Regions from separate parts of the Vibrio mytili genome, predicted to be linked through region 1. Evidence: riboswitches for the same ligand, from Rfam matches in the RefSeq annotation. Region 1 holds a riboswitch; the other holds the start of a gene.
The links. A riboswitch is a leader RNA that binds a small molecule or an ion and turns the genes downstream of it on or off. The one in region 1 is predicted to bind lysine.
Positions count from the first base shown of each region.

Region 2: it holds a riboswitch for lysine, as region 1 does, so the genes downstream of both, tet(35) (tetracycline efflux Na+/H+ antiporter family transporter Tet(35)) here and lysC (lysine-sensitive aspartokinase 3) in region 1, are expected to answer to the same signal.

Region 1 covers NZ_CP110481.1:2,565,524-2,568,949, forward strand. Annotated here, with positions in the region: gene ONE56_RS11805 (PglL family O-oligosaccharyltransferase) at 1-111, shown strand, start outside; gene ONE56_RS11810 (pyridoxal-phosphate-dependent aminotransferase family protein) at 188-1,309, opposite strand; lysine riboswitch at 1,539-1,716, shown strand; gene lysC (lysine-sensitive aspartokinase 3) at 1,823-3,175, shown strand; gene metH (methionine synthase) at 3,245-3,426, opposite strand, start outside.
Region 2 covers NZ_CP110481.1:1,154,091-1,157,516, forward strand. Annotated here, with positions in the region: gene ONE56_RS05395 (DNA-binding protein H-NS) at 1-137, opposite strand, end outside; lysine riboswitch at 965-1,122, shown strand; gene tet(35) (tetracycline efflux Na+/H+ antiporter family transporter Tet(35)) at 1,424-3,025, shown strand; gene ONE56_RS05405 (hypothetical protein) at 3,164-3,426, opposite strand, start outside.

The DNA of each region.
Region 1 (3,426 bases):
GCACAATTCTTATTCCCTAACATTGATTTTAGTGACGTCAATTACCAACCGCCGTCACATGCGCAGCCAGCTTCGCCAGCACAATCAATGACACAACCAACAACGAAGTAAAAACAAAAAAGCGAAGAGCACCGCCTTCGCTTTTTTGTACAACCGACCTTATAGAATTGCTCGGTATAACATGCAGTTATTGAGTCAGGGACTCTTCCAACGCTTTTAGACATAAAGCCACATTTTCAGCACGTGCCCCGTAGCCCATCAACCCAATTCGCCATGCTTTCCCAGCCAAGGTGCCTAGTCCTGCGCCAATCTCTAGGTTATACGTTGCTAACAAATGCGTGCGAACTTTCGCTTCATCAATACCTTCTGGCACATAAATCGCGTTCAGTTGAGGTAAACGGTACGCTTCTTCAACGACGAACTCAAAGCCCAGTTTTTGTAAACCTGTTTTAAGCTTTTCATGCATTTTCTGATGACGTGCCCATGCATTTTCAAGCCCCTCATTTTTTAGTATCAATAGAGCTTCATGTAAAGCATAAAGGCTGTTAACAGGCGCAGTATGGTGATAGCTGCGCTTTCCTTCACCGCTCCAGTAACCTAGTACCAAACTTTGATCGAGGAACCAACTTTGTACTGGTGTGGTTCTCGATTGAATTTTCTCTATTGCAGCCGCCGAGAAAGTCACAGGGGATAAACCTGGCACACATGACAAACACTTCTGGCTCCCCGAGTAAACGGCATCCAACTGCCACTCATCCACTTTTAGTGGCACACCACCCAATGACGTAACTGCATCAACAATGGATAGAGCGTTGTACTGCTTCGCTAGTTGGCCAAGAGCTTGTGCATCACTGACGGCCCCTGTTGACGTTTCTGCATGAACAAATGCTAAGATTTTGGTATCAGGATGCTGCTGAAGGGCTTGATCGACTTTATCGACTGAAACGGGATTCCCCCACTCGTCGTCAACCACTACCACTTCACCTCCCGCACGAATGACGTTTTCACGCATACGATCACCAAACACACCATTGCGGCATACGATGACCTTATCACCTTTTTCAATCAAGTTAACGAAGCACGCTTCCATCCCGGCACTACCAGGGGCAGAAACTGCAATGGTAAAATCATTTTCTGTTTGAAATGCGTATTTTAATAACTGCTTGAGCTCATCCATCATGGCAATAAAGAGTGGGTCTAAATGTCCCACCGTTGGCCGACTTAAAGCTTGCAGAACCTGCGGGTAGATATCGGAAGGACCTGGTCCCATTAAGATACGGTGAGGGGGAATAAAGCTTTGGATCGTCATAGCAGCTCCTTGTTTGACGTCATTTGGGCCCGAACGAGAACAATTATTTTTTAGAATTTAGATGAGGTATCGGGCATTAAAACTCACACTAATGGATTTTTCAGAACTCGGCAATTAGCCGTAAGTATAGAAGTCGGACCAGCATCACAGATTCATAAACAAAAAAACACTAGGAAAGGGCGAAATAGTGATTGACATTGAACACCTAAAACCGTTCAATGTTTGAGCTTTATGTAGAAGAGGAGCACTACCCAGGTAGATGATTTGTGGAACCGCAATTCCCATACCAATCATTCAGGGGGAGTAGTGCCGAGGTAAGCCAAAGTTGTGGTTTTGGCTTGTCGGTTGACTTGGGTTGAATCCCATCAACTGTCATCAGTGCCGTCTGGTGAAGAGCTTCTGAGGGTACATTTTTTATATACCATTCTAAATTCCTCTCTTTTTGCTCTGTTCCTTTCCTCACATACATTGGACGTGTGTATTATTTTTATTAGGAAGTCGTGGGAGAACATAGTGAGCGCATTTAATGTAGCTAAATTTGGTGGAACCAGTGTTGCTAATTTCGAAGCAATGAGCCGTTGTGCCGCCGTTATTGAAAACAATCCAGATACTCGCCTTGTCGTTAGCAGTGCTTGCTCTGGTGTCACTAACTTGCTTGTAGCGTTAGCGAATGGTGTTCAAGATCAAGAGAAGCGCACAGAGTTGCTACAACAACTTGCAAGCATTCATGACGCGATTCTTTCACAACTAAAAGACTCTGCACAGACCTCTTCTGAGGTGTATGCCATTTTAGATACGGTCACTAGCCTTGCGGAAGCTGCTTCAATTCAAGCAAGCAACAAATTAACGGATCACTTAGTGGCATGTGGGGAGCTGATGTCAACGCACATTCTTGCTCAACTAATGCGTGAGCGCGGCATTAATGCTGTGCGTTTTGACATACGCGATGTGTTAAGAACAGATGATAACTTTGGCCGAGCTGAGCCCGATGTAGAATCTATTGCTCAGTTAGCGCAAGAAAAACTTGTCCCACTATGTCAGCAGTCAGTTGTGGTTACACAAGGCTTTATCGGTTCCGATGTATCAGGAAACACGACAACCTTGGGACGTGGTGGCAGTGATTATAGTGCCGCACTGATTGCAGAAGGTGTGAAAGCTTCAGGTCTGGAAATTTGGACGGATGTTCCGGGTATCTATACTACCGATCCTCGCATTGCACCCAAAGCATCCCCCATCCCAGAAATCAGCTTTAGCGAAGCGTCAGAAATGGCGAACTTTGGTGCGAAGATCCTGCATCCTTCGACATTGGTGCCTGCACTTCGTCACGATATTCCGGTCTTTGTGGGCTCTTCAAAAGAACCCGAAAAAGGTGGTACCTGGATACGTCATGAAGTAGAAAGTTCACCATTATTTCGTGCTTTGGCTTTACGTTGTAATCAAACCATGGTGACATTGCGCAGTGCAAATATGTTCCAAGCGTACGGCTTTTTGGCCAAAGTCTTCGAAATTTTGGCAAAATACAAAATCTCTGTGGATCTGATTACGACATCAGAAATCAGTGTTTCTTTAACATTAGATCAAACCGATACTGCAGGCGGAGCACCGCAATTACCTCAAGCAGCAAGAGAAGAGCTAGAAACGTTGTGTACGGTTAAAGTCGAACATGATCTTTGCCTTGTCGCTCTAATCGGCAATAACATGAGCGATACTAAAGGTTACGCGAAACAAGTATTCAGCACCTTAGATGACTTTAATCTACGTATGATTTGTTACGGAGCGAGCCACCACAACCTATGCTTCTTGGTCAGCAGTTCAGATTCAAAACAAGTCATTCAAAAATTACATTCTGAGCTATTTGAGCAATAATTTAGATAAACAAAGGGCTGCACATTGGCAGCCCATTTCATTCCGATCGCTTGTTTACAGTGATTGAGATTAGCCGTTGATGTTCGGCCCCAACCATTTTTCTGCTTCAAGCCTATCCCAACCTTTTCGCTCTGCGTAGCTTTCCAGTTGATCTTCTTGGATCTGGGCGATCGCAAAGTAACGCGAGTCAGGATGAGAGAAATACCACCCAGAGACAGAAGCACCTGGATACATGGCATAGCTTGATGTAA
Region 2 (3,426 bases), 1.4 Mb from region 1:
GCTTCTTCAGATTCTCTGCGTTCTTCTACTACAGTAGTAAGTTTATCTAGAGCTTCTTCTAACTGTTCTAGAGTTAGCTCACGAGAAAATGCACGAAGGCTACGGATATTTAGAAGTGTTTTTGTCAGCTCAGACATAACGATTCCTATTAATAGGTGAGTGTTTTTTTGGCGTTATATCGTGACATATTTTGTTACGACAAGATAAAGCCAATTAAAATAGATAAAGTCCTTATATTTAACTTTATCTTTTGCTTATGTGCAAATACTAAATCATGTTTTTGTTTAAATTTGGCCATTTTTTGACGCTATTAATATTAATTAACTATAAAGCAACCAAAGTAGACATAAAAAGTTGTGTTATCTATGCCAAGTAATCTCAAAGTGCTGGCTCAGCGAGAACTTATTCCTTCTTAGGCAAGGCACTGATTTGAAGACATAGTCATTCTACGTAGTGAATCAGTAACGCAGGATAGGACCGAATAAAACTCGTTCTTGGTGAGAACATCTAAAGGTTACTTGGGTATAATACTTCCAAAAATGAAAACAGACGCTTTATTTATGATTTTTTTGAACGTTGATAGTAATGAATGTATTAACAACACTTTTTGCCGTTATTGTAAGATTTATCTGACGTGCAGTCTGGATAGCGGAGTTGCATAATCTAAACAGAGTAACGTTAGAGGATTAGTAGCGAAAATTGTAACTACCTTTTAGTACACAGAAAATAACTCACTAATCCCCCTATACAAATAAATTATCAGTCGATGTCTAAGGATTGAACTGTTCTGTAGATGAGAATATATATCACAGAGAGTAGGAGGTGGCAGTCGTGTGGTCATTTGTTCGCCTAAATAGGTTTGATATGTTGCATTGGTACTCACGATAAGTACAATGACGCCCACCTGAAGCAACATAGCAGATAATTTGTTGTTAATTTGTGTAATTAACGGTTCATTGTTTGTTATTGCCGTAGAGGCGCAATCTCGAAGAGTAGCTATTATTGGGGTGATGCCAAAGAATATTAGTGAAAGGCGAAGGTTGCCGAAGCACATTGCCCATCAACGCAATTTGCTGGGGTTGTCTCCGAAAGGAACAACACTGCCATAGTGCTATGCCCAAAAAGTCAGAATACAGGGTTTTGATTGGGTTATCTTGGCTTGCATACTTTCAACGACTTGAGGCTCGAACTCAGAGCATCGTTGTTGCCGCGCCTGCAAACCAAGTTAACCTGCCTCAAGCCGATTACTGTTACATTTTTTGGATATATATTTTTAAACTATGGAGCGCTACTGTAGGGTTGGGTGGAGTGTTCACTTCCCTGTCGCTATGTTCAACAGAGCACGCTGTCTTTATGTATACGGCTTTAAGCAGTGTGGCTTGTCTGCAGTAGATCTCTAGCCAAACTTTGGTTTTTGAAGATCATGAATTTAATCGATTTTTCTACATCTCCTGTTTCGTTATTGCCACCGATAGTTGCACTGACATTAGCGATTCTAACTCGACGTGTACTCATTTCTTTAGGCGTTGGTATTGTGCTAGGCGCGATATTGCTTAACAGCTGGTCTATTGGTGATAGTGCTGGTTATGTTGGCTCGAAAGTTACTTCTGTTTTTATTGAAGATGGTGGCTTAAACACTTGGAATATGAGTATTGTTGGATTCCTTATTCTATTGGGAATGACAACCGCTTTGCTAACGTTATCCGGTGGTACTCGTGCGTTTGCGGAATGGGCACAGTCTCGAGTGAAAAGTAAACGCGGCTCTAAACTTCTTGCGGCCTGTTTAGGTGTGTTCATTTTTGTCGATGACTACTTTAATAGCCTTGCTGTTGGCGCTATCTCTCGTCCGGTTACCGACCGTTTCTATGTCTCTCGTGCCAAGCTCGCCTACATTTTGGACTCAACCGCAGCTCCAATGTGTGTGATCATGCCTGCGTCTAGCTGGGGCGCATACATTATTACTATCATTGGCGGTATTTTGGTTTCTCACGGTATCACTGAGTATTCAGCGCTCGGCGCTTACGTTCGTTTAATTCCGATGAACTTTTACGCCGTGTTCGCTTTGCTGATGGTGTTTGCGGTCGCGTGGTTTGGTTTAGATATTGGTAAGATGCGTGAGCATGAAATCTCAGCCTCGCAAGGTCGGGGCTTTGATCATGACAAAGAAAACGATGCACAAGAAGCACATGATCTTAATGAAGAGCTGGATATTCGTGAAAGTGAAAAGGGCAAAGTTTCTGATCTTGTACTTCCAATCGTCACGCTCATTGTTGCCACAGTAGCTTCTATGCTTTACACCGGTGGCCAAGCTTTGGCCGCTGATGGTCAATCATTCGCATTGCTTGGCGCATTTGAGAATACGGATGTCGGTACTTCTCTTATTTACGGTAGTTTATTCGGTCTAGCTGTGGGTTTATTTACTGTTGTTAAACAGGGTATACCGATGAGCGAAATTGGGCGCACACTATGGATTGGTGCAAAATCAATGTTTGGCGCTATTTTGATCCTCGTGTTTGCTTGGACGATAGGTTCTGTAATTGGTGACATGAAAACGGGCTCATATCTGTCAACCTTGGCTCAAGGTAATATCAATCCGCATTGGTTACCCGTGATTCTTTTCTTGCTGTCTGGATTAATGGCATTCTCAACCGGTACGTCTTGGGGAACTTTCGGTATCATGCTACCTATCGCAGGTGACATGGCCGGTGCTACAGACGTTGCTCTTATGTTGCCGATGTTGAGCGCAGTATTGGCAGGTTCTGTATTTGGCGACCACTGTTCACCTATTTCAGATACGACGATTTTGTCATCCACCGGTGCTCGCTGTAATCACATCGATCACGTTTCCACCCAGTTGCCGTATGCGCTGTCTGTGGCTTTGGTTTCCTGTATTGGCTTTATTGCTTTGGGTATGACCGCATCAATTGCTATCTCGTTTGCAGCAGCTTCAATCTCGTTTGTTGTGGTATGTACAGTACTCTCATGGATGTCGAGATCAAAGATGGCGTCATACCAGAACGTATAATCTAAATCCGCCACTTAGATAGCCTGAAGCATTCAGGTTAACAACGAGTTGTTTTAAAGAGGAAGCTCCGCTAGTAACTAGCGGAGCTTTTTTTGAACGCGATTTAGATGAGGGGGGCAAAATCGCGTTTGGGGTTAACTAGTAGGATTGATAAGCAGCAGGGCACTCCTCTGGTGATGACACTGGTACTTCAACCGCATCATTATTGTTCATACCGTCCAATAGGGTCTTAATATGATTGATTTGATAAATATCAGAACCCTGCCATGCAGCAATTGCACTGTCGATAATGTCTTGAACAGAGACCCATTCACCGCCGAACCAAAGTTTGGTCGCTGGACTCAAGCCAGAGTCAACAGGGCGATGACGAGTGTTAAAGATAAACGCCAGGAGCTGTTGCG